Tautonia marina: one gene and its partner. Each later gene encodes a partner of the first gene's protein in a complex. Links are inferred from orthologs where the notes say so. Each region holds a gene or a part of one and is shown on either strand. Other genes may lie near its edges.

Evidence for each region.
Region 2: rpsM (region 1) and rpsT share a complex: the UniProt entries of both Bacillus subtilis proteins name them as parts of the 30S ribosomal subunit. The link is inferred for Tautonia marina from one-to-one orthologs.

What each region holds. Positions count from the first base shown.
Region 1 is NZ_WEZF01000015.1:26,295-42,852, forward strand. Bases 13,657-16,336 are described here. They hold rpsM (30S ribosomal protein S13), read left to right. Parts: upstream 13,657-14,644; coding sequence 14,645-15,028; downstream 15,029-16,336. Other genes in these bases: map (type I methionyl aminopeptidase), read left to right, coding at 13,657-13,702; rpmJ (50S ribosomal protein L36), read left to right, coding at 14,451-14,567; rpsK (30S ribosomal protein S11), read left to right, coding at 15,259-15,639; rpsD (30S ribosomal protein S4), read left to right, coding at 15,792-16,336. In the rest of the region: rpsJ (30S ribosomal protein S10), read left to right, coding at 1-277; rplC (50S ribosomal protein L3), read left to right, coding at 504-1,136; rplD (50S ribosomal protein L4), read left to right, coding at 1,509-2,261; rplW (50S ribosomal protein L23), read left to right, coding at 2,331-2,657; rplB (50S ribosomal protein L2), read left to right, coding at 2,764-3,624; rpsS (30S ribosomal protein S19), read left to right, coding at 3,744-4,019; rplV (50S ribosomal protein L22), read left to right, coding at 4,148-4,555; rpsC (30S ribosomal protein S3), read left to right, coding at 4,607-5,311; rplP (50S ribosomal protein L16), read left to right, coding at 5,250-5,672; rpmC (50S ribosomal protein L29), read left to right, coding at 5,699-5,923; rpsQ (30S ribosomal protein S17), read left to right, coding at 5,995-6,378; rplN (50S ribosomal protein L14), read left to right, coding at 6,557-6,937; rplX (50S ribosomal protein L24), read left to right, coding at 7,059-7,412; rplE (50S ribosomal protein L5), read left to right, coding at 7,632-8,192; rpsH (30S ribosomal protein S8), read left to right, coding at 8,341-8,736; rplF (50S ribosomal protein L6), read left to right, coding at 8,798-9,346; and 6 more genes. UniProt on the Bacillus subtilis protein: Located at the top of the head of the 30S subunit, it contacts several helices of the 16S rRNA.
Region 2 is NZ_WEZF01000006.1:180,076-187,719, reverse strand. Bases 452-3,419 are described here. They hold rpsT (30S ribosomal protein S20), read left to right. Parts: upstream 452-1,780; coding sequence 1,781-2,059; downstream 2,060-3,419. Other genes in these bases: GA615_RS09545 (hypothetical protein), read right to left, coding at 2,905-3,419; GA615_RS09550 (hypothetical protein), read left to right, coding at 2,170-2,850; GA615_RS09560 (tetratricopeptide repeat protein), read left to right, coding at 452-1,673. Outside these bases: GA615_RS09565 (SMP-30/gluconolactonase/LRE family protein), read right to left, coding at 1-1; more of GA615_RS09560, read left to right, coding at 267-451; more of GA615_RS09545, read right to left, coding at 3,420-3,993; GA615_RS09540 (hypothetical protein), read left to right, coding at 4,417-5,394; GA615_RS09535 (DUF11 domain-containing protein), read left to right, coding at 5,669-7,363; GA615_RS09530 (hypothetical protein), read right to left, coding at 7,465-7,644. UniProt on the Bacillus subtilis protein: Binds directly to 16S ribosomal RNA.

The DNA of each region.
Region 1 (16,558 bases):
CATCTTGGATCAATCGGCCAAGGACATCGTCGAAACCGCCAAGCGGACCGAGGCGATCGTCCACGGACCGATCCCGCTGCCGACGCGTATCGAACGATACACCGTCTTGCGCAGTCCGCACATCGACAAGAAGTCGCGAGAGCAGTTCGAGATTCGCACGCACAAGCGGCTGATCGACATTGTGCAACCGACCAACAAAACGATCGACGCCCTGAACAAGCTCAGCTTGCCCGCGGGTGTTGATATCAAGATCAAGGCCGGGCCCTCCGGGGCCTGAGCCGGGTCGCATTCGCGGCAATGTTTCGACAGGCATTGAAGGTGAGCCTCCCTGGTTCTCCCCTGGCGCCGTCTGGTCGAAACCGCCGGCACCACGGGGCACGGGTTGCCCGAAGGCAACTCGTGCCCGTTCGCGTGTTGACCGGGCCGTAGGCCGAGGGGGGCCTGTCGGTGCCGCGAGTGGGCTCTTTTGATCCACTGAATTTCGAGATGGAGCAAGACCAGAGATGAATGTCGGGTTGCTGGGTCGCAAGGTCGGAATGACCCAGATTTTTGAAGACGACGGCACGGTTGTGCCCGTGACTGTCCTCGAATGCGGCCCTTGCACCGTGTTGCAAGTTCGCACCGCCGAACGTGACGGCTACCACGCCCTTCAGCTTGGTTTTGCCGACAAGAAGCGCAAGAACGCCTCGCAGGCCGAGCGTGGCCATGCCCGCAAGGTCGAAGCTGAGCCCAAGCGGTTCATCCGCGAGATTCGGCAAGAGGCTCCGGTCGACGTGACCGAAGGAACCACCTTGAACGTCGATCTGTTCACCGAGATTCCCAGCGTTGACGTCATCGGGACGAGCAAGGGGCGTGGTTATTCGGGTGTCATGAAGCGGCACGGCTTCCGCGGCCTTCGGGCCACGCACGGTGTGCAGCGGATGCACCGGCACCCCGGCTCCTCCGGTCCCTCGGCCGACCCGTCCCGCGTCTTCAAGGGGGTCAAGAAGCCCGGCCAGTACGGCAACACCCGCGTCACCGTGCGAAATCTGAAGGTCGTGCGGGTTGACGCCGAGAACAACCTCTTGCTGGTCCGAGGCGCGGTCCCCGGCCACAACGGCGGTTTTGTGATCGTTCGCCAGACGAACGCAGTCTGATCTGCCCGCCGGCCTTGCTCTACGGTCAAGGTTCTCGAGAGCGTGGATCACCGATGGCCCGCCACCCTTGACCCGTAGAACCGACCGCCTCGGTCCCCGCCTGTCCCGGATCGGCAAGTGGCTCACCGGGCCTTCGCGACACTCCGACCCCGGCATGCTTCCGGCTCCTTTCGCAATCAGATCGAAGCCTTGCATCCCCCGGTCATCCGTTTCATTGGTTTTGACTTCCCGTTTCGTTTTCGGATCGAACTTCGAGGCCCGGGGCCTTCCCGCTCGGATTCGACTCGCTCCGACCGCCGGATCGTCGTTCTCCGGTCGAGTCAACCGCGGGTCGGCCGGCGAACTGGACCGCCTTGCACTGGATCAACGACGATGCTGACCGTCCCCATCTACAACACGTCCGGCGAGCAGGTGGGCGAAGAGTCCATCGATCCGGCCGACTTCGGTGGCAAGATCAACAAGCAACTCTTGCACGATGTCGTCCTGATGCACCTGGCTAACCGCCGGGTCGGCACCGTCAACACCCGGGGCCGCTCCGACGTCGCCGGCTCGACCAAGAAAATGTACCGCCAGAAGGGCACCGGCAACGCCCGAATGGGCTCGAAGCGGACCAACAAGCGCGTGGGTGGCGGCTCGGCCTTCGCCCGTCGGAACCGCGACTACTCGTACCGATTGCCCAAGAAGGCCGTTCGCCTGGCGATCCGCATGGCCGTTCTGTCGAAATTCCAGGATGGCCAGGTTCTTGTCCTCTCGGGGCTCGACCTGGGCCAGACCCCGAAGACCAAGGAGGTCGCCCGCATCCTGCGGTCGATCCGACGCCCCGACCTCCCCGCCGAGGCCCAGCCGGTCGACGGCGAGTCGAAGCGCGACGCCCTGCGACGCACCCTCGACGGTCGCAAGATCCTCATCGGCACCGCCGAGTACGACCCCTTGCTCTACCGAGGGGCCCGGAACCTCCCCGGCGTCAAGGTCTCGCCGGTGGCCGAGTTCAACACCTACGACGTGCTCCGCCAACGCTACCTCGTCCTGACGCCCGAGGCCCTCGCCTCGCTCAAGGAACGGGCCAAGGAGAAAATCCGTCGTCGTCCCGAATCGGAACTCGTCACCGCCGCTGCGGCCGGCTGATGAGCATTGATCGCTCGCTTGAACATAACGTGAACTGAATCGCCGAACGCCCCGAGGTCTCGCAGGACAATGGTCACCCTCCGCCGCCCCCCCCAGTACGAGCGGCCCGGCCCGAAGCTGGAGCCCTATCAGGTTATCCTGCGGCCCTTGATCACCGAGAAGGCCACCCAGGTTGCCGAGCGTCACAACGCCTACACGTTCGAAGTGCACCAGATGGCCACCAAGACCGAGATCAAGGAGGCTGTCGAAACCCTCTTCAACGTCCAGGTCGAGGACGTCCGCACCCAGAACCGCAAGTCGGTGACCCGTCGGTATCGCCTGAAGATCGGTCGAACCAAGAACTGGAAGAAGGCCATCGTCAAGCTGAAGGACGATTACCGGATCGACTTCTTCTAATCCTTGACGTGTGATCTTCTCGGCAAGCGTTTCTCGGTCATCGCGCAGCATAACGGAATCGGTCTCCCCGCCGTCGGCGGCCTGAAGGGAAAGAAACGAGAGAGTCATGGGCATCCGCGTCTACAAGCCGACCAGCCCCGGGCGCCGCAACGCCTCGGTCAGCGACTTCTCCGAGCTGACCGACAAGAAGAAAAAGCCCGAGAAGCGCCTGACCGAACCGCTGAAGAAGACCGGCGGCCGGAACAACCAGGGCAAGATCACCGTCCGGCACCGCGGCGGCGGACACAAGCGTCTTTACCGGATCATCGACTGGAAGCGCAACGACCGCGACGGTCAGCCGGCTCAGGTCACTCATATCGAGTACGACCCGAACCGCTCCGCCCGCATCGCCTTGATCCAGTTCGAGGACGGCACGAAGCGCTACATTATCGCCCCCGAGGGCTTGACCGCCGGCATGACCGTTGTCACCGGCCCGGACGCCGAGCCGAAGGTCGGCAACTGCCTGCCCCTGGCCAAGATCCCGACCGGCATGGTCATCCACAACATCGAGATGCAGCCCGGAGGCGGGGCCAAGATGTGCCGGTCGGCCGGCACCAGCGCCACCCTGACCGCCCGAGAAGCGACCTGGGCCCAGTTGACCCTCCCCTCCGGAGAGGTCCGCCGCGTGCCGGTCATGTGCCGGGCGACCATCGGTCCGGTCGGCAATTCCGACCACATGAACGTGGTCCTGGGCAAGGCCGGCCGCAAGCGATGGCTCGGCCGTCGTCCTCATGTTCGGGGCACGGCCATGAACCCGATCGACCACCCGATGGGTGGTGGCGAAGGACGCACCTCAGGCGGCCGTCACCCGTGCTCGCCGACCGGCCTGCCGGCCAAGGGCGGCAAGACCCGCAAGCGCCGCAAGCCGTCGAACTCGGCCATCATTCGCCGCCGCAAGAGTGTTCGTTACGGTCAGTTGAAGATCTAGTTGGCAGTCGGCAGGAGGCGCTCGGCAGCCCGGAACCGGACTGCGGCCTCCTGTCTTGTTCCGGTTTCTTTCCTGCCTGCTGCCTACCGCCTCCTGCTTACTGACGAGAGAAAAAGGTCATGGGACGTTCGCTCAAAAAAGGCCCCTACGTCGACGAGCGGCTGCTGGAGAAGGTCGAAAAGGCCGAAACCAGCGGCGCCCGAGCACCGATCCGGACCTGGTCGCGTGCCTGCACCATCGTGCCGGAGTTCATCGGCAAGAACTTCGAGGTGCACAACGGCAAGGTCTTCACCAAAGTTTACATCACCGAGGACATGGTCGGGCACAAGCTCGGCGAGTTCTCCCCGACCCGCACCTTCCGGGGCCACGGCGGCAAATCGAAGGGCAAGCGTTAAGTTTCGTTCCTCCACCACGTGAGATTGCGAGCGACCGCACCGAGGCACGGAGCGTAGGGCCGGAACTCCCGGCCGCCACTCACAACAGCTGATGGCCGGCCCCCCGGCCCTACGGGAATCGATCGACGATGAAGACCCAGAGCCCCTACCCCTACAAGGCCTCCCACCGGTTCGCCCGGATGTCGGTCCTGAAGATCCGCAAGGTCCTCGACCTGATCCGTGGCAAATACGCCGACGAGGCGCTGCAGATCCTCAAGTACCTGCCTCACCGAGGTGCCCGGTACACCGAGAAGGTGCTCAAGAGCGCCATGGCCAACGCCGAGGACCAGGGGGTCCGCAACCCCGGCGACCTGATCGTCGCCGACGCTCGAGGCGACGGCGCCGCGATGTTCAAGCGTCTCATGCCCCGAGCCCGAGGCATGGCCCACTTGATCCGCCGCCGGAGCTGCCACATCACCATCGGCCTGGCCGACCTCGAAACCGCCCTTGCCGGTCCCGAGGCCGCCCGCCAGCCGGCCGAAGACGCCGCCGAGTGACCCCGGACCCCTCCCCTTTTGGCCATCTTCTCGTAGGACCGGACCTTTCCCATGGGACAGAAGATTCATCCGACCGGCTTCCGCATCGGCGTCATGGAAGACTGGCGCAGTCGCTGGTACGCCGGTAAAGCCGAGTTCAAGGACCTCCTCGTCGAGGATTTCAAGGTCCGGAAATACATCAAGAAGAAGTACAGCTACGCCGGCATCCCCAAGATCGAGATCGAGCGCACCCGAGACGCCGTCGTCGTCTTGCTGCACACCGCCCGCCCGGGCGTGATCATCGGTCGCAAGGGGGCCGAGGTCGAGAAGCTCCAGGAGGAGCTGCAAAACCTCACCGGCCGCCGCATTGAAATCAAGATCGTCGAGGTCAACCGCCCCGAGATCGACGCCCAGCTCGTCGCCGAAGATATCGCCGAGCAACTGGGCAAGCGGGCCAGCTTTCGCCGCACCATGAAGCGGGCGCTGGACAACACGATGGACGCCGGCGCCAAGGGGGTCAAGGTCCGTCTTTCGGGCCGCCTCGGCGGGGCCGAAATGTCCCGGACCGAGAAGGCCGCCGCCGGCTCGATCCCGCTGTCGACCTTGCGGGCCAAAGTCGATTACGGATTCGCCGAAGCCCGCACGCCCCAGGGGCACATCGGCGTCAAGGTATGGGTCCACCAGGGCGACTATCTGAAGATGGAGGCTGGCACCGATGGCCATGATGCCCAAGCGGGTCAAGTATCGAAAAAGCCAAAAAGGTCGCGTAAAAGGTAATGCGACCCGAGGCAACTACGTTGCCTTCGGCGAGTACGGCCTGCAAACCCTCGAACCCGGTCGCGTCAGCGCCGAGGTGCTCGAAGCCAGCCGAATGGTCCTCTCCCGGGCCGTCCGAGGCAGCGGCGGGAAACTCTACATCCGGGTCTTCCCGCACAAGAGCATTACCTCGATTCCGGCCGAAACCCGCATGGGTAAAGGCAAGGGTGAGGTCGACTACTGGGCCGCGATCGTCAAGCCCGGCACCGTTCTGTTCGAGGTCGCCGGCATTTCCGAATCTCGGGCCCGCGCCGCCTTCGCTCGCGTCGCCTACAAACTGCCCGTGAACTGCCGGTTCGTCTCCCGCCGGCCGACGCTCTGAGCCAACGCCATCAGGACCTACGAACCATGCCCAAGACCAAATCCGCCGACCTGCACGAAAAAGACGACGAGCAATTGACCTTGATGCTCAAGGAAACGCAGGAGCAAATCTTTCGGCTCCGCGTTCAGAGCTCGACCGAACGGCTCGAAGCCCCGAGTGAGCTGCTCAAGGCCAAGCGCGACATCGCCCGGATCAAGACCATCCTCCGCCTCCGAGAGCTGAAGGCCGAATCCCAGGCCGCGTCCTCCTGAGCGGATGCCTCTCCGTTTTTTCGTTCGCATACTGCCCCCGACTTCGTCCCCCCGGAAATGAAATTCAGACGATGAGCGAGCCGACGACGACTTCCCCGGCCAAGACTCCGCCTTCCCCGCGGCCCCGCGGTCGGCGCAAGGTCGAGATCGGGACGGTCACCTCCGACAAGATGGACAAGACCCGACGAGTCGAGGTCTCTCGCCTCGTCCCGCACCCGAAGTACGGCAAGTACCAGAAACACCGGACCATCTGCTACGTCCACGACGAGCAGAACGAGACCCGCGTGGGCGACCTCGTCGAAATCGTCGAAACCCGGCCGCTCTCGAAGTCCAAGCGCTGGCGCCTGCTCCGCATCGTTCGCAAGGCTCCCGCCCACGAAGAGGCCGATGCCCGCAAGGCCGCCCTCGACGCCCAGGCGAATGCCGAACCGGCTCCCGATCAGGCTGACGCCTGATTTTCAGCCGACCGTTCCAACCGGGCCGAGGGCCAGATGGCCCGCTCGGCCCCGTTTCTGCTTCTCTCGTGTTGTTTTCTTGCGTGACCGTTCCCGCTGACCCGATCGTTCGGAGACTCGTGGGCCGCCGGCGTTCGCTGGGGACCGCGGCCGCGACCGTGACTGGGGTTCTCGACCGATGATCCAGATGCAAACCCGGCTCGACGTGGCCGACAACTCCGGTGCCAAGGAAGTCATGTGCTTCAAGGTGCTCGGCGGCTCCGCGTCGCGCTACAAACGACGCACCGCCGGCCTGGCCGATGTCTTCATCGGCAGCGTCAAGAAAGCGACCCCCGGCGGTGATGTCAAGGCCGGCGACGTCGTCCGCTGCGTCGTTGTCCGCACCCGATTCAAGACCCGACGGCCCGACGGCTCCTACGTCCGATTCGACCGCAACGCCTGCGTCCTGATCAACAAGGACAACGAGCCTCGCGGTACCCGAATCTTCGGCGCCATCGCCCGCGAACTGCGCGATAAGCAGTTCATGAAGATCGTTAGCCTGGCCTCCGAGGTCGTCTGACCTTCGGCGCTCCGGTTCGGGTCGTTTGTCCCTCGTTTTGAATTGTAATCCCGCTTGACCATCACCTCCCGGTCATTGATCAGTTCCGAGACACGGCCCAGACGGGCCGGAGAAGCGAGTCATGAAGGTCCGTAGAGATGACGAAGTCGTGGTCATGACCGGCGACGACAAGGGTACCCGCGCCAAGGTGCTCCGTGTCCTTCCCGACAAGGGAAAGATCATCGTCGAAGGGGTCAACCTCGTCTACAAGCACGTCAAGCCCAGCCAGCGCAACCCCCAGGGGGGCCGGCTCTCCAAGGAGATGCCGATCGACGCTTCGAACGTCCTGCCCTACTGCCCCTCCTGCAACGGTGCCAGCCGCCTCGGCTACCGGATTCTCGACAACGGCCAGAAAGAGCGCTACTGCAAGCGATGCTCGGGCGGTCTCGGAACTCTTGGCCCCCCGAAGCCTTCCCGGGCCAAGACCAAGGCCTGATTGCTGACCACGTGACCGTCTCCGTTCTCCTTCCGTCGGTCCTGGAACCTCGCCGCATGGCTCGTCCGTGCTGACCTGTTCCGAGCCGACCCCGGCGATCGTGGATCGACGGTTCGTTCCGTTTCACGTATTCGAATTCTTGTACCTTCCCTTCATCCCCCGCCGGCATACGGGAATCGACCGACCCGATCCCGCGCCGACGGTCAGAGGATCGCCCCGATGGCTCGCCTGTTCGACGAATACCAGAACACCATCGCCTCGGCGATGGCCGAGAAGTTCGGCATCACCAATGTCATGGCGATCCCGAAAATCGAGAAGATCGTGCTGAACATGGGTGTCGGCCGCGCGACCCAGGATAAAGCCATCCTGGACGTGGCTGTCGACACCATGGGCCGAATCGCCGGTCAGAAGCCGGTCGTCACCAAGGCCAAGCAGTCGATCGCCGGCTTCCGCCTTCGAGAAGGCAACGAAATTGGCTGCAAGGTCACGCTTCGCGGGCCGCGGATGTACGAGTTCCTCGATCGCCTGATCAACCTCGTCCTCCCTCGCATCCGTGACTTTCGTGGCGTCAACCCGAACAGCTTCGACGGCAACGGCAACTACACCCTTGGCCTGACCGAACAGGTGGTCTTCCCTGAGATCGAGGCCGACAAGATCTCCCACACGCTCGGCATGGACATCACCCTCGTCACCACGACCCGCAACGACGATCAGGCCCGCGAACTGCTTCGCGCCTTCGGCATGCCCTTCCGCAAGCCCGGCCAGCAACGGGCCGGCTGATCGGACAACTCCGCGATTGTTTCCCGTTCCGATTTGATAGCGTTTTCACTGGACCCCCGCCTCGCCGACTCGCCGGACCTCTTGCCTCAATCGCCAATTCGCAGGATCGGCCGAGTTACCCGAGGCGGTTTCGAGGATCGCCCCCGCCATGATGACCGACCCGATCGCCGACATGCTCACCCGGATCCGCAACGCCGTGCGGATCGAGCGCTCCCACGTCGACATGCCTCACTCCAACGAGAAGCGCGGCATCGCCGCCGCTCTGAAGGATGAAGGCTACATCTGGGACTACGAAGAGATCGACACCGTTCCGGCCCGCACGCTCCGCCTGAACCTCAAGTACGGCCCGAACGGCGAGAAGGTCATCACCAAGATCGACCGCGTCAGCAAGCCCGGCCGTCGGGTCTACTGCGGCTACCGCGACTTGAAGCCGGTCCAGGGCGGCCTGGGTGTCCACATCGTCAGCACGCCCAAGGGAATTCTGAGCGACCGCCGCGCCCGGGCCGAAAAGGTCGGCGGCGAGGTGCTGGCCCTGGTCTATTGATTCGATCAGCCCGCGCCGAGCCCTCACCACCCCCTGCGATCACCGTCCCGGAGCCCCAGTCATGTCCCGAATCGGCCGCCAACCGGTCCCCGTCCCCGACAACGTCAAGATCAACCTCGCCGGCTCGACCATCGAGGTCGAAGGCCCCAAGGGGAAACTCTCGTTCACCTTCCGCGAGGAAATGAGCGTCCGCTACGATGCCGACGCCAAGCAGGTTCTGGTCGAACGCCCCAACGACGAACGCCCCGTCAAGGCCCTGCATGGCCTGACCCGCACCCTGATCGCCAACATGATCAAGGGGGTTACCGACGGCTACACCAAGCGCCTCGAGGTCGTCGGCGTCGGCTATCAGGCCCAGCTCAAGGGCCCGAACACGGTTAACCTGGTCGTCGGTTACGCCAACCAGATCCAGATGACGGCTCCTGAAGGCGTGACCGTCACCGTCCCCGACGCGACTCACATTCAGATCACCGGCGCCGACAAGCAAGCCGTGGGCGAGTTCGCCGCCCGCGTCCGACGGGTCCGGCCCCCCGAGCCCTACAAGGGCAAGGGAATTCGCTACGAAGGCGAACAGGTCCGCCGCAAGGCCGGTAAGGCGTTCGGTAAGTAATCTCTTTCGCAGAGGAGGTCGGCGACCGGCCCCAGTTCACGGACCTGGCAGATTCGACCCCCTTGGATCGGTTTCCCGCCGCTCCCTCGTGGCCGGCTCTCCTGGTGCCTTGCGGGTTCGCCTGCCTCGCTCTGCTCTCGTCTCACAACTCACAAGGGTCGGGTGGCCGGTCGTCATCGGCCGCCCCGAGGGCCCAGGAGGATGATCGACCGTGAAGGGTAAGAACCACCGACTGCATGTTCAGGGCCAACGGCTCCGTCGCCAACGGCACGTCCGGAAAAAACTGTTCGGCTCAACCGAACGGCCCCGGCTGGCGATTTTCCGAAGCTCCAAGCACATTTACGCGCAAATCATCAACGACGACGAAGGCAAGACCCTTGTCTCGGCCGGCACCCTCGAATCAGCGATTCGGCAAGAGGTTAGCTACGGCGGAAACAAGGCCGCCGCGGCCGTCGTCGGGCGCACGGTGGCCGAACGGGCCAAGGCCGCCGGTATTGACAAGGTTTGCTTCGACCGCCGAAGCTACAAGTATCACGGGCGCGTTCAGGCTCTGGCCGACGCTGCCCGAGAGGCCGGCCTGCAGTTCTGAATCACTCGGGGAGCAAGCGTAGGCAGTCAGCAATCGGCAGTCGGCAGAACCGGGGCGTCCCTCGCAACGACTCCCCCTCCTGATCCGGTCAATTGCTCGTTGCTTCGACGGAACCGCCGATCCGAATTCCCTGGTCCGATCCGTCCGTCTCCTGCTGCCTACCGCCAACCGCCTACTGCCTACTTTCTTCCGGAGGATCATCCGTGTCCAGCGACAGTCGAGATCGCGGTGAGTGGAGCGAAAGCGTCGTGTCCATCCGCCGCTGCGCCGCCGTGGTCAAGGGGGGACGCCGTTTCAGCTTCAACGCCCTGGTCGTCGTCGGCAATGGCCGAGGCCAGGTGTCCTGGGGCTACGGCAAGGCCAACGAAGTGCCCCCGGCCGTCGAAAAAGGGGTCAAGGACGCCCACAAACGCATGACCCGCGTTCAGATGCGTCGCGGCACCATCCCCCACCCGGTCATCGGCCGCTTCGGCGCCGCGAAGGTGATCATGCTGCCGGCCAGCCCCGGTACCGGCGTGATCGCCGGTGGAGCCGTCCGGGCCGTCGTGCAGGCCGCCGGCATCACCGACATTTTGACCAAGAGCATCGGTTCTCCCAACAAACTGAACCTGGTCAAGGCCGCCATCGACGGGCTGCAGCAGCTCCGCACGAAGGACGAAGTGGCCCGACTCCGGGGCGTGGAGCTGTGAGGTAAGCCATTATGCAAATTCACGACGTTCACGAAGGTATTCAGAAGCTCAAAAAGCGCAAGCGCGTCGGTCGAGGTCCCGGCTCGGGGCACGGCAAGACCAGCTCCAAGGGGCACAAGGGACACTCCTCCCGCCAGGGCTTCAAGATTCGCCCCCTCTCCGAGGGTGGCCAGATGCCGCTGGTCCGTCGCGTGCCGATTCGAGGCTTCGCCAATGGCCGGTTCAAGAAGGATTTCGCCATCCTGAACCTGGAGCTGATCGAGGCCTTCTTCGAGTCCGGCGCGGTCGTCGATGAGGCAATTCTCCGGGCCAAGGGGCTCGTCAAGGGTCGCCACGACGACGGCCTGAAAATCCTCGGCGACGGCACCCTGACCAAGGCCCTGACCGTCAAGGCCCAGAAGTTCAGCAAGACCGCCGTCGAGAAGATCACCGCCGCCGGCGGCTCGGTCGAAGTGATCGATTAATCTTCCGACCCGACCTTCCCCGACCGGGCCGCGACGAGATCCGGCCCGGTCGGTGTCCGTTAGCCCCCGATGGCTTTTTCGCCATCGCAATCCTCGTGACCGGACGCCGGACTTCGAGTGACCGTTACGCCTCTGGGCTGCCTTCGTTTGCCAACCACCTTGCGTGTTTTGATTTCCCGACCGACCGCCCGACCCAACTTCGTCTTCGTCTCGCAGGCTTCGGCCTGCCGATCCGTCCGAGTTGGCCCCGGACGGCAGGCTCAGGCCTGCCCGACCCAGCACACGTCGCCCTGGGGAACCGCCGAGACCCCGCCCCCTCCTCGACGTGCATAGGAGCCGTCCTGCCGTGCAGAAGCTGATCACGATCTTCTTCAAGGTCCCCGAGCTGCAGCGCAAGATCCTCATGACGGCCATGTTCCTGGCCATCTATCGGATCGGCTTCTACATCCCCCTGCCGATCGTCGATCAGTCGGCCCTGGCCGACTGGCAAGAGCAGATCAGCCAGCAGGCCTTCGGCAAGGTCCTCGGCATGGCCGCCATGTTCGGCGGCACCCAGATCGGCATGAGCACGATCTTCGGCCTCGGCATCATGCCCTACATCTCCGCCTCGATTATCTTCCAGTTGCTCGGCTCGGTCGTTCCTCAGCTCGAAGCCCTCATGAAGGAAGGGGAGAGCGGCCGCAAGAAGATCAACGAATACACCCGCTACGCCACCGTCGCCATCTGTCTCGTCCAGAGCGCGATGTGGATCCGGTTTGTTCAAACACTTGATTACATTCCTGGGCAATATAAAGACTTTTTCCCTTACGGATTTATCTGCGTCCTCATCATGACGACCGGAACGGTCTTCCTGATGTGGATTGGCGAGCAGATTGACGAGTACGGCATCGGCAACGGCATTAGCTTGCTCATCATGGCCGGCATTCTCGCCAGCGCCGATGACGCCATCTTCCTCCTCGCGTCCGGCTTCACCCCCCGCCTGACCGGCGACGCCGAGAAGCCCTACTCGTTGATCGTCACCGGCTTGTTGTTAGCCCTGTTCATTGCTGTGATCGTTGGCGTGATCGCTATCACCGAAAGCCAGCGACGCATCCCGACCCAGTCGGCCAAGCACGTTCGCGGCCGTCGGGTCTACGGAGGCACCCGGCAGTACCTCCCCTTGAAGGTCAATCAGGCCGGCGTCATGCCGATCATCTTCGCCTCCAGCCTTCTGATGTTCCCCTTCTTCATCTTCAAGGGGCTCGCATCCAGCACGGCGAGCTGGCTCGTGGCCGATCCCGGTGAGGTTTCCGGTTTCCAGGTCGCCATCGCCCGCTTCTTCGAGACCGGGCTCGATGCCTTCCAGAGCCAGGCCTACATCTACACCATTTTCTACATCGGCCTGATCTACTTCTTCTGCTACTTCTGGACCGCCATCACCTTCAACCCGAAGGACATGGCCGATAACCTCAAGGACTACGGCAGCTTCATCCCTGGCTACCGACCGGGTCGACGCACGGCCGAGTACCTCGAGAAGGTCATGCTGCGGATCACCTTCGTCGGGGCCGCCTTCCTCAGCCTCGTCGCGGTGATTCCGTCGATCGTCCAGGGGGCCCTGGCCCAGACCGGCACCAGCGTCGAGCCGGTGATCACCTCCTTCCTCGGTGGAACCGGCCTGCTCATCGTCGTCTCGGTCTGCCTTGACCTCGTCCAGAAAATTGATAGCCACCTGATCATGCGGAACTATACCGGCCTGATGAACCGCCGCTGATCTCCTCGCCGATCGCTACGCCAACAGGTCCGCGCTCCCGGAGGGCTCTCCCCCATGCTCCGCCCCAGCCGATCGACCATCAAGCTCAAGAGCCCCCGAGAGATCGGCCTGATGCGAGAGGCCGGCAAGGTCGTCGCCGAGGCCCTGGCCCGTGTCCGAGAACTGGCCGTGCCCGGCGGCACCACCGCCGAGATGAACGAGGCCGTCGCCGCCATCTTCCAGCGGCACAACGCCACCCCCCTGTTCCTCAACTACCCGAGCCCCACCAAGGGGGTCCGCCCCTTCCCCGCCGTCATCTGCGCCAGCGTCAACGACGCTGTCGTCCACGGCATCCCCACCCGTCGCCCCCTCGAAGACGGTGACATCATCTCCATCGACACCGGCTGCCGGATCAACGGCTGGTGCGGCGACTCGGCCATCACCCTGGCCATCGGTCAGATTTCCGAGGAAAACCAGCGCCTGCTCGATGTCACCCGGGAAACCCTCGACCTGAGCATCCGCGCCATGGAGCGCTGCGAGACCTGGGCCGATGTTGCCAGCCTGATGGAACGCTACGTCAAGTCGCAGCACATGCATGTCATCGAGAAGTTCGTCGGCCACGGCATCGGCCGCGACATGCACGAGGAACCCCAGGTCCCGAACTTCGTCAGCAAGGCCCTCCGCCGCAACGACTTCAAGCTCGAACCCGGCATCGTCCTCGCCATCGAGCCGATGGTCGCCCTCGGCACCAAGCACGTCAAGGCCCTCTCCGACGGCTGGACCATCGTCACCAAGGACGGCCTCTCCGCCGCCCACTTCGAACACACCGTCGCCATGACCCCCGACGGCCCGAAGATCCTCACCCTGCCCGAGGGCCTCGACTGACGTTTCGTTAACCCTCCCTGAGCAATCACCGCTCACTCACTCGACACCCTCGAAGGCCTCAGCGTGATGCTCCCCAACCATCCGTTGTGTCTTGAGGTCGAGCAGGAAGAGGACGGTCGTTGGATCGCTGAGATTGGCGAACTTCACGGCGCCTTGGCCTACGGATCGACGCGATCCGAGGCGATCGCTCGTGTGGAGGCCTTGGCATTGCGAGTGCTTGCCGACCGCCTTGAACATGGTGAACCCGCTCCGAAGCTTGACCTCCTTTTCGCCCCTTCCCGATGAGTCGGTGGCCTTCGACGAACGCGAAGCGAGTCCTGGCCGCATTGCGTCGCATCGGTTGGTCCGTAACGTGTCAGGTCGGAGGTTCCCACCGAGTCCTTGCACGCGACGGCTGGCCCGATTCTATGTTCTCTTTGTCATGACAGCGAAGAGATCGGGCCTCACATGCTGGGCAGTATCGCCAAGCAAGTGGGGCTTACCCCGCACGATCTTTGAACCGATTCCTCATGCCTTGGGGCACGGCCCCCCGACAAGCCCCAGGCCAGTCGCCCGATGACCTCCAACCGATCCGAATTCCGATTGTTTTGGTCGCAACGGACTTGCAAGAGAACAATCGTCTCGATACAGTAGTCGAATTCCCCCCGGTCTGCGGCGCGCGCCGGTCGGCCGGCATACCCTCGCGCCAACATGCCCTTTGGGGCATGCTTGCGAAGCGATTGTTCTGAAGAAAGACGGGACTGGAGCGATGAAGGTCCGATCAAGCGTCAGACGTATTTGCGAAAGCTGCATCATCGTGCGGCGCCGGGGCAAAGTGTACGTCATTTGCAAGAGCAACCCCAAGCACAAGCAGCGGCAAGGCTGAGCCGGCTCTCTCCATTGGAATCGTGTGATCACGATCGAATGAAGCCGAGCCCCGGCCCTCCCGGAGGAACAGGACGGATGCCTCGTATCCTGGGCGTCGATATTCCCAACGACAAGAAGATCCGGATCTCGCTGCGATACCTCTACGGCATCGGCCCGTTCCTGGCCGATCAGCTCTGCGAGCGCACTGAGATCGACCCTGAGAAGCGGGCCCGCGACCTGTCCGACGACGAGCTGGCGAAGCTCATCGCTCTGCTGGACAGCGAGTACACGGTCGAAGGCCAGTTGCAGCGGGTCGTGCAGCAAAACATCGCTCGACTGCGAGACATCAACTGCTACCGGGGTTTCCGGCACCGCCGTGGCCTTCCGGTCCGCGGCCAGCGAACCCAGACCAATGCCCGCACCCGCAAAGGTCCTCGGAAGACCGTTGCCGGGAAGAAGGGCGTCAAGGATATGCGTTAAGCCGAGTCGCACCGCGCCGGCAAGCCGCATCCCTGCCCTTCGTTCGGATCGGCTCGCCGCGGCCCTGACTCGTGCTCCTTTGGGTTCCGCGGGCCCTCGCCTCGGAGCCTTTCGCCCGGCACCGGCCGGGCGCGTTCGTTCCATCGGAACGGATCTCGCCAGCCATCTTTGCGATCGGTCGGAATCGATCAGCAGTTTTCAAGGACCTTCAAGAGCGGAGCAGCCCAGCGGTGGCCAAGGCCAAGAAGCGGAAGACGCGCCGCAACGTCAGTCGCGCGGTCGTGCATATCAAGGCGACGTTCAACAACACACTGGTGACGGTCACCGACCCCAACGGCGATACCCTCTGCTGGGCTTCCAGCGGCACCGTCGGCTTCAAGGGGAGCCGCAAGAGCACCCCCTTCGCCGCCCAGCGTGCCGCCGAGGTTTCGGCCTCGGCCGCCACGAAGTTCGGCGTCAAAGAGGTCGAAGTTCGCGTCAAGGGTCCCGGCTCGGGCCGCGAAAGTGCGATTACCGCACTGCAGGCCGCCGGCCTCTCGATCAAGGCGATCGAAGACGTCACCCCCTTGCCTCACAACGGCTGCCGACCGCCCAAGAAACGACGGGTCTGATCGGTCGGTCAAGTCACTCGCCTCGCCTCGTTCGGATCGGTCTCGGCTGCCCTTGGTGACGGCCCCTCCGATCCGGCCCGAATCATCATCGGACGACTCAGGTACGCATCAGCTCGGCTCGTACATTTATATTGGTTTGAGAATCGAGGATCATGGGACGCCACATCGGACCCGTCTGCCGGCTCTGCCGCCGCGAGGGGATCAAGCTGTTCCTCAAGGGCACCCGCTGCGACTCGCCCAAGTGCGCCGTGGAGCGCCGCGATGGCCCACCCGGCCAGCAGCAGTACCGCCGCGGTAAGCCGAGCGAGTACTCCATCCGCCTGCGAGAGAAGCAGAAGGTCAAGCGCTACTACGGCGTCTTCGAGCGCCAGTTCCGCCGCTATTACGACATGGCCAGCCGTCGGCCCGGCAACACCGGCGACGTCTTGATGGCCCTGCTCGAACGGCGGCTCGACAATGTCGTCACCTTGCTGGGCTTCGCGGTCAGCCGCCCCTCGGCCCGCCAGCTCGTTCGCCACGGCCACATCCTGGTCAACGGCCGCAAGACCGACATCCCGAGCTACCTGGTCAAGCCTGGCGACATCATCAAGGTCAAGGAACGCGAGGAATCCCAGAACCTCGTCACCGCGGCCCTGAACATGGAAGGCTTGCCCCCGGTGCCCGACTGGCTCGATCGCGCCGGCTCCGAAGCGGGCGAGGCCCGCGTCAACCGCTTGCCCTCGATCCAGGATGTCTCCTTGCCGGTCACGCCTCAGCTGATCGTCGAGCTTCTGAGCCGCTAAGGCATCGCCAGGCGCCTCGACCCGATCGTCCCGATTTTTTTCCTCGGGGTGATTCGGTCGGGGGCCTCGACCTTTTTTTGCTTGCTCGCTCGCTCTTGCTTGCACGTGCCATCGAAACCGAATTCGGGACGGGGATT
Region 2 (7,644 bases), on another replicon or contig:
TGGTCGAGGATCTCCATCGTCAATCGTCGGGAAGCGAATCCGGGCGTACCCTCGGGATCGAGTGAAGCCGGTGCTCGGCATGGTTGCCAGGCGTCGAGTCCCTGACAAGGGCTCGTCACTCTCGGACGCACCTCTGATGCCGAAGGCCGAAGGTTGACCATCGAAGGCGTTGTGATAGCGTGTTATGATCGGCGAGACCGATCCGGGCGCGGAGTGGCGTCCGGTGTCTGCAGTGACTGCCCCATTCTGTCAGGGGGTCGCGTTTCATGGACTCCGCACCGCAACCCGATCCGAAGGACCTCCAACGAGCCGAGGCGTTCTTCAACTACGGGAATGAAGCCACCGCGCGTGGCAACCTCCCGTACGCGATGGACATGTACAAAAATGCGCTGAAGATTGCCCCGCTGGACCTCAAATTCCGTCAGGGCCTTCGGAACGCCATGCGGAAGAAGTTCAACAACGATCCCTCGAAGGTCGGGATGTTTGCGGGGGCCAAGATGCAGCCGATCCGGCTCCGGATCAAGGCTTCCAAGGGACGCAGCCACTGGCTCGAAGCGATCGAGCATTGCGAAGAAGCGTTCGCGCACAACCCCTGGGATGTCGGCGTCAGCCGAGATCTGGCCGAGGCAGCCGAGCAGCTCGGAGCTCCTGCCCTGGCTCGCTGGGCCCTGGAGTCGGTCCAGAACCAGGCGGCCGAGGATGTGAGCTTCTGGAAACACATGGCCCACGTTTATGCCTTTGCCGAAGACTTCCCCCGAGCCATTCTCTGCTGGGAGCGAATCAAGAAACTCTCTCCGGGAGACGAAGAAGCCGCCCGGCAGATCAACGCCCTGTCGGCCAGTCAGACAATTCACGGCAGCGGCCTGAACAACCAGGTCAAACGCCAGGAGTCGCCCGCCTCCACGACTTTGCCCGAGGCAGACGAGGACGCCGAGGCCCTGCGCGGCAAGCAAGCCATGAGTCCCGAGGAACGCATGGAGCGGGACATCAAGGAGACCCCCTCCCGTCCCGGCCCTTACCTCGAACTGGCCTCACAGTACCGACTCCAGCAACGACTGGACGAAGCGAGGGACGTGCTGGCTCGCGGCCTGAAAGCCCTTCCCGACGACGCCTTGCTCCGAGACACCTACGCCGAAATTCAGATCGCCCGGCTCCGCAAAGCCATCGAAGTCATCAAGGCTCGCCTGCGTGACCATCCCGACGACACCGAAGCGCAGAGCAAGCTTGAGAAATTTCACGCCAAGCTCTCCGATTACGAACTCGCCGAGTACCGTCGTCGCGCCGAATCCCGCCCCGACGATCTGCAACTTCGCTTCGAGCTCGGCCGCCGACTCGCTGCGGCCGGGCAGCACGACGCGGCCATCGCCGAGTTCCAGGCCGCTCGGTCCTCTCCCGCCCTGAAGGTCAAGGCCCTCATCGGCGCAGGAGCCTCGTTCGAGGCCAGCGGCGTCCCCAAACTCGCCGAACGCAGCTACGCCGAAGCCTTGAAGGCCGCGGACCCGGAAGACCACGAGGTCCTGAACGATCTTCATTACCGCCTCGGCCGGGTGGCCGAGCAAATGGGGAACCTCGACGACGCCGAAACTCACTACAACGAGGTCGCCGCCAACAACTTTGGTTATCTCGACGTGGCGCAGCGGCTCCGGAGCTTGAACCAGCGGATGTCTTCGTGATACAATCGACGCTTTGCCGGTCGGCGTGATGGTTCGCGGTCTCGCGACCACCGCTCCCGGACGTTCGAACGATTTCCTCCCCCCGCCTGACGGGACCCGATCGAGCAATGCCCAATACCGAATCCGCCAAGAAGCGTCTTCGCCAGAACGAAAAACGCCGGATGCGCAACCGGATCGCCAAGAAGATCATCAAGACCTACACGAAGCGGACCCTCACGGCCGCCTCCGAAGGGAATCTTGAGGCTGCCGAGGCTGATTTCCGCTTCACCATCGCCAAGCTCGACCGAGCGGGTGTGCGCCGGGTCCTGCACCCGAACACCGCGGCCCGCCGCAAGAGCCGATTGACCCGGGAATTCAATGCGCTGAAAAACGCCCCGAAATCCTGAATCTCACAGGATTTCCGTCGGTGTTTCTCCAACGGTGAACGACCTGATCCGGCCCCGGATCGGGTCGTTTTGCGTTGCCTCGGTCGATTCCCAACCAAGAGGCTCGTGCAATGGGCTCGCTCGGCTCGGAGTTCGACGCCATTTCCGAAGCCCTGGCCCGCGCCTTCGGCAACGAGCCACCAAGTTCCCCCGTTGCGATCGATCCCTTCCGCAATCTGCTGCGGCTTGTCCTGGATGCGCAACGAGGTCTACGCGTCGATCAGGCGATTGAGGCCCTCGACCGTGCGGGATGGTCCGATGATCCCGAGGCGCTGAGTGCGGTCGATCCTCAGGAGCTGTCCGACCTGCTGCGTGATCCTCGGGGGAAGGTGCCGGCCGGCGTTGTCCCCCTCTTGCTTCGAATCGCCTCGTGGGTGAGGGATCACGGAGGGATGGACGCCCTCGGCGCGATCGACACGGAAACCCTTCGAGACGAGCTGCGATCGATCCGGGGAATCGGCTCCACCACAGCGAACAGAATCTTGCTCGAAGTGCTTCGGCGACCAACGTTTCCGATCAGCCGATCCGATTACCGCATCCTCATTCGACACGGCTGGATCGACCCCGGAGCCGAGGAAACCGAGGCCAGGGAGGTCGTCGAGGGAACCGTTGCCGACGATCCGGACGCGATGCTCCGCCTTGCGTTCTGGTTCGAGTCGCTTGCCCGCTTCTGCAAGGCAACGGCCCCTCGGTGCGATCGCTGCCCGCTTCAGCCGTTCTTGCCGGAAGGCGGGCCACTCGACCCGGAATAACTTCCGGGCCGAGCACACTCCGAACCGTTCGAGTGGAACCCGAAGCGTCTCACCTTAGTTGCCTGGAGGGGTGGATCGGTTGAGCTGCCCCGGAGGACTGGGCGGCAATTCGCTACCGATCGGCGGGATTTGCAGGACATCCTTCAGAACCGCTCCGGGATCGCTCGCCCCCTCGCCACCGGCCTGCAAATTCGCGGCCTCGATCAAGCGGGCAAATTGCTCAGCCTCGGCGATCAAGGATTCCGTGCGGTCACTCACGCGCTCCCGGTCGATATCGGGCACGCTGAAGCTAAACTCCCGATCGCTGAACTCGGGTTCGAAATCGACCTCGGTATAGGTGAGCAAGAAACGGCTCGGCGGTTCCTCCTCCGTCGCGACGTTGCCGAGTGGCCGACCGGTTGCGGGATCGACCTTCGGCGTGTTCGCTCCTCGAACGATCGCCCGCTTCTTGCCCAGCATCAAGACCTGATACGGCCAGCCGGTTTCCTTGTCGATCTGGAGTTCCACGACACTTGGGATATAGGCCGGCACGGACGCCATCGGCGCCAGTCCCATCGCGTTCAGGTCTTTCCAGTTTCCGCGAAGAATCCAGACCGGCCGCCCCTTCCATTCGCCTTCCAGACGGCGGTCGAACCGCACCGACTGCCGCAACCCGTCCAGCAGCCAGTGAGGCCCAGAGAGCCCTAACCGCTGCTGAATAAAGTGGTTCCGGTGAAGCTCCTCGTAAGGCTCCTGGTTGATTCGTTCCAGGATCGTGGGCAGCGCGAGCCGGTAGTAATAGGTCTGGTCGAGGATCTGGGAGACATCCCAGAGGACGTTGCCGTCGCTGACCTGCCGCATGCGTCCCTGGGCCTGAGGAAGCCCTTGGACTTGCAGGTCGAGGCTGAAGGTATAGGGGCCCGATCGGGCGTATTCCCCTTCGATCGTGAACACCTGTCCGAGCATGTCGACCTCCTGACGAACGGAGGCTCGCACCTGCTCAAGCGCGTGGATCTTGACCAGGGCCTCATCGAGCGTCAGTTCCGCCTCGGTCGGCGGTTCCGGCGGCACCGGAGGCGGGGCAAACGTCGGGTCCTGCGCGAGGCTCAGCAGCGGCAAAAGGCCAGCCACGAGCAGAGGGAGAAGCAGACGAATGTTGGACATGGCCGGGTCGTGCCGTTCTTTACTCAAGGGCAGGAAAGGACTGTCCGATCTTATCGCCAGGCGCCGGACGCGGCAAGTCCGGCGGGATCGCCCCGACTCGGTTCGTTTCCAGGGAAGGAGACGGCCGTGCGCGGGACTTTGAGGGTCGGGCGATCAAATCGCTCGACGCTCGGGTATCGGCCGATCGGTCGAAGGCAGGGATGCCCGAGGCCGGTTGGCTTGCGGTCCCCTGGCCATCGGCCGCGCCGCGACCGGCGAGCGACCTGGCCTTTAAGGCCGAGTCGGTCTGCGGTCAGCCCGAGGAGGAAGGCATTCACTCCCATCGTCCGATGACCCGGATCACTCGTCCTACCCATTGGTTCGGGTAGGGCGACGGTCTGTCGAGGGTATCATCGCGTCGAGGGGGCGGGAGGTCAATTCAGGATGAAGACGCTCGGAGTGCTGATGTTGGCGGCGGCAGCGACCGGGACCGGCGGGATGTTCGACGGGCCCGGGAAACCGCATGCCTTGACAAGCCTGTTCCGGCCCCACGTGGTCCGTTATGGTCCGCCGCCGGCTTCTGGACCGATCATGGCTCCACCGACCGATCCGGCCCTGTCGGGTGCTGGGTTCGGGGCCAATCGCATGTTTGCCAACACGACCAGCCAGGTCTTCTTCGTCGATCCGGCGAACATGGAGATCAGCTGGCAAACCGCCGGGCCGGATGGCTCGCCGGTCTATCTGCCGCCGCAACTGACCGTGCCGGCGCGTTACAATTTCCGGCAGGGCTTCATTTATCGGTTGAAGCTCACCAACATCGCCAACAACCCTGGCCTGTCGCTCTATCCGACGATCGAGGTCGCCCCCTCGTCGCCGCAGACCGACGCCTATCTGACCCACAACCCGATTCCGGTCCAGTTCACCCAGGAGGACTTCGACCAGGTCCGGGCCGGGAACTTCGTGACCAAGGTGGTTTACCTGCCTGATCCGAAATTCCAGGAGCTGGCCGTTGCCGGCCTTTACGGTGCCGAGACCCTGGTCTCGACTCGCCTGGAGCCTGGGGTTGATCCAATTCTTGAAGCCGACAAGCGTGGGACCATCCTCATGGTCATCCGCGTCGGAGCGATCGACCTCGAAATGCCTCCTGGTGGTTCCGGCAGTGTTGCGGCCCCGGCCGCTGACGGTTACGCCCCGGGAGAGGTCATCTACGGAGAGCCCGGCACGATGACTCCTCCCCCGTCTCCGGAATTGAACACAATCGCCCCGCCGGTGGAGGAGGTTCCGGTCGAAGGCTCCTCGCCGTCGACATTCATCCCGCCGGTGGCCGAGCCCTCGGTGGCTCCGGTCTCGATGCCGGTTCCTCCCTTGCCGCAGACGGGATCTCCGTCTCCGTTCACCGGAAGCCTGCCTGAGCTTCCGTGATCGGTGATGGTTCCGATTGACCCGGTCAGTCTCCTTCCGGGTCTTTCGCAGAGGCCATGCCCCGCGGGTGCCGAGTTTCGGCCCCGCCGGGGTGATGGCGCGTTCCGGGGGCCTCTCACCGATCGGGACTTCACCCGGCCCCGGCCCGCTCACAATCCAACCCGCCGGAGACGTCCGGGAGCGTCGAGCCTGTCCAGTTGAATTTCCAGGCTCCGTTCCGTTTCCGGTGCGCGACCGCCGCTTCAAGAACCCAGGAAGAGGGAGGGACCGACCCATGACGCGAGTACGACGGACCGGCTGGGCGTTGACGGCGGCCCTGCTGCTGTCCATCTCGGTAGGAATGGCCGGCGGAGCGGCCCAGGCCCGGCAGGTCGCATTTGACGACCCGACCGCCGGTGTTGCTGTCGTGGGAGAGGCTCCGGCCCCCGCTGGGCCGATGTTGCCCCCTCAGATCCAGGTCGTCCGCCTCTCGGGTCCGCTGGGTATGGGGATTGAGGTGCTCGAACCGGCCCCCATGATCCTCTCCGACCCGAACGATGATCCGGCCATCCACGGCCTGACCGTCGGCCTCCAGGTCGGGGTCGGCTATCGGCTTCGGCTGTCGAACCTGCCCAATCAGCCCGAGGCCGAGGTCTTCCCGGTCGTCGAGGTTGTCGGGCACCTGCACCGACCTGCTGACATCGACCCGACCCGCTTCCCGATCCAGGTGATCTTCAGCCAGGAAGACCTGATCGACGTCGCCGAATCGGGCCGACTGGTCACGCAGGTCGTCTACCTCGAAGCTCCCGACCAGGCCTTGCCCCTGTCGATCCCCAAAAACCAGATTCCCGTCACGACCCTCAGCCCCGGCGAGGAACCGCTTCGGGTGGCCGGCGCTCTCGGTCGGGTCATGGCCATTGTTCGCCTCGGAGGTCGGACCCCGGTGCCGGGCGAACCGCTCGGCGGCTTCGGAGCGACGAGCCTGGGCGTTGGTCCTTGCCCGTTCGAGACGACCGAGGGGGTTCGCTGCGGCGTTCCGATTTGCCCTCCCGTGTCGTTCGGCCTCGCGCCCAAACCGCTGTTTCCGGGCGACGAATATCTCTGCGACGGTGGCGATCACCAGAACAAGGCCGGCATCGGACCCGATGGCCAGGTCGTCGGCGTTGAGCCGAGAGACGCGATGATCCGATTCAACGCCGGCTCGAAACCCCGAGTCCTGCCAACGAACACGGTCTGCATCTACGCCCCTCGTTTTGCCGCGGTCAGAACCAGTCTTGGCGTGAACGAGAATCGACTGATTACCGTGCCCCGAGGCGCCGAAGCTCTGACCCGTCAAATGCAGGAAGCGACCGTCCGGCCTCCGCTGCGAATGACCCAGAATCTCGCAGCCAACGCCGTACGAGATCGTCGACGCGCCTCGGCCATGGAGGGTCGAACCCCACCGATCACGCACATTGAGGTCCGGGTCCTCAACGGCCTGACCGACGTGGTGACCATCGACCATCAAGAACTGGTCCAGGGGCCGCAGGTCTCGGTCAACGAGGTCGGCCCGAAGATCAACCGCCGCGCGACCCCTCCCCTCGGCATCAAGACGGCCGAAGGGCCGGTCATCACCGGGATCATCCAGGGGGCCAGCCAGACCATCGTCTCCCGAAGCGCTGGTGAGCTGGCCGGAGTCGAGACCCCGCCCGATCTGCCTGGCCTGGCGGTCAACAAGGAAACCAACACCGACGTGGCCGAGCCCGGCCAAGTGGTGACCTTCACGATCCGATGGCGCAACATGGGCAACGTGCCCATCCACTCAGTCTCGATTGTCGATAGCTTGCTGCCTCGATTCGAGTACGAACCGGACAGCGCCCGAGGGCCCGTCGGTGCGATCTTCACGGCCGCGGAAAATCAGACCGGCTCGGTCGAGCTTCGCTGGGACCTTCCCGAGCCCGTCCTGCCCGGTGCCGAGGGGTCGGTCTCCTTCAAGGCTCGCGTCCGCTAAGCGGCCTTCTCGCAACGGCTGGTCAGGAATCAGCATGGCCCTTCACGCCGATCCCAAAGGATGGGCGTGAAGGGCTATTGTGTATCAGGAGCGCCGTCGGTTTATTCAGGATTGGCGATCTGATGCTCGACGGCTTCCACCCGATGCCGGAACTTCTCGAAGGACAGGACCAGCTCGCGCAGCTCCTCGTGGATTTCCTTGACTTTCACACCCAGCTCGGCCAGTTCGACCTTCAGGTCGTCCGCCTGAGCCGGACCGCCACCATCAGACATGGGAGAATC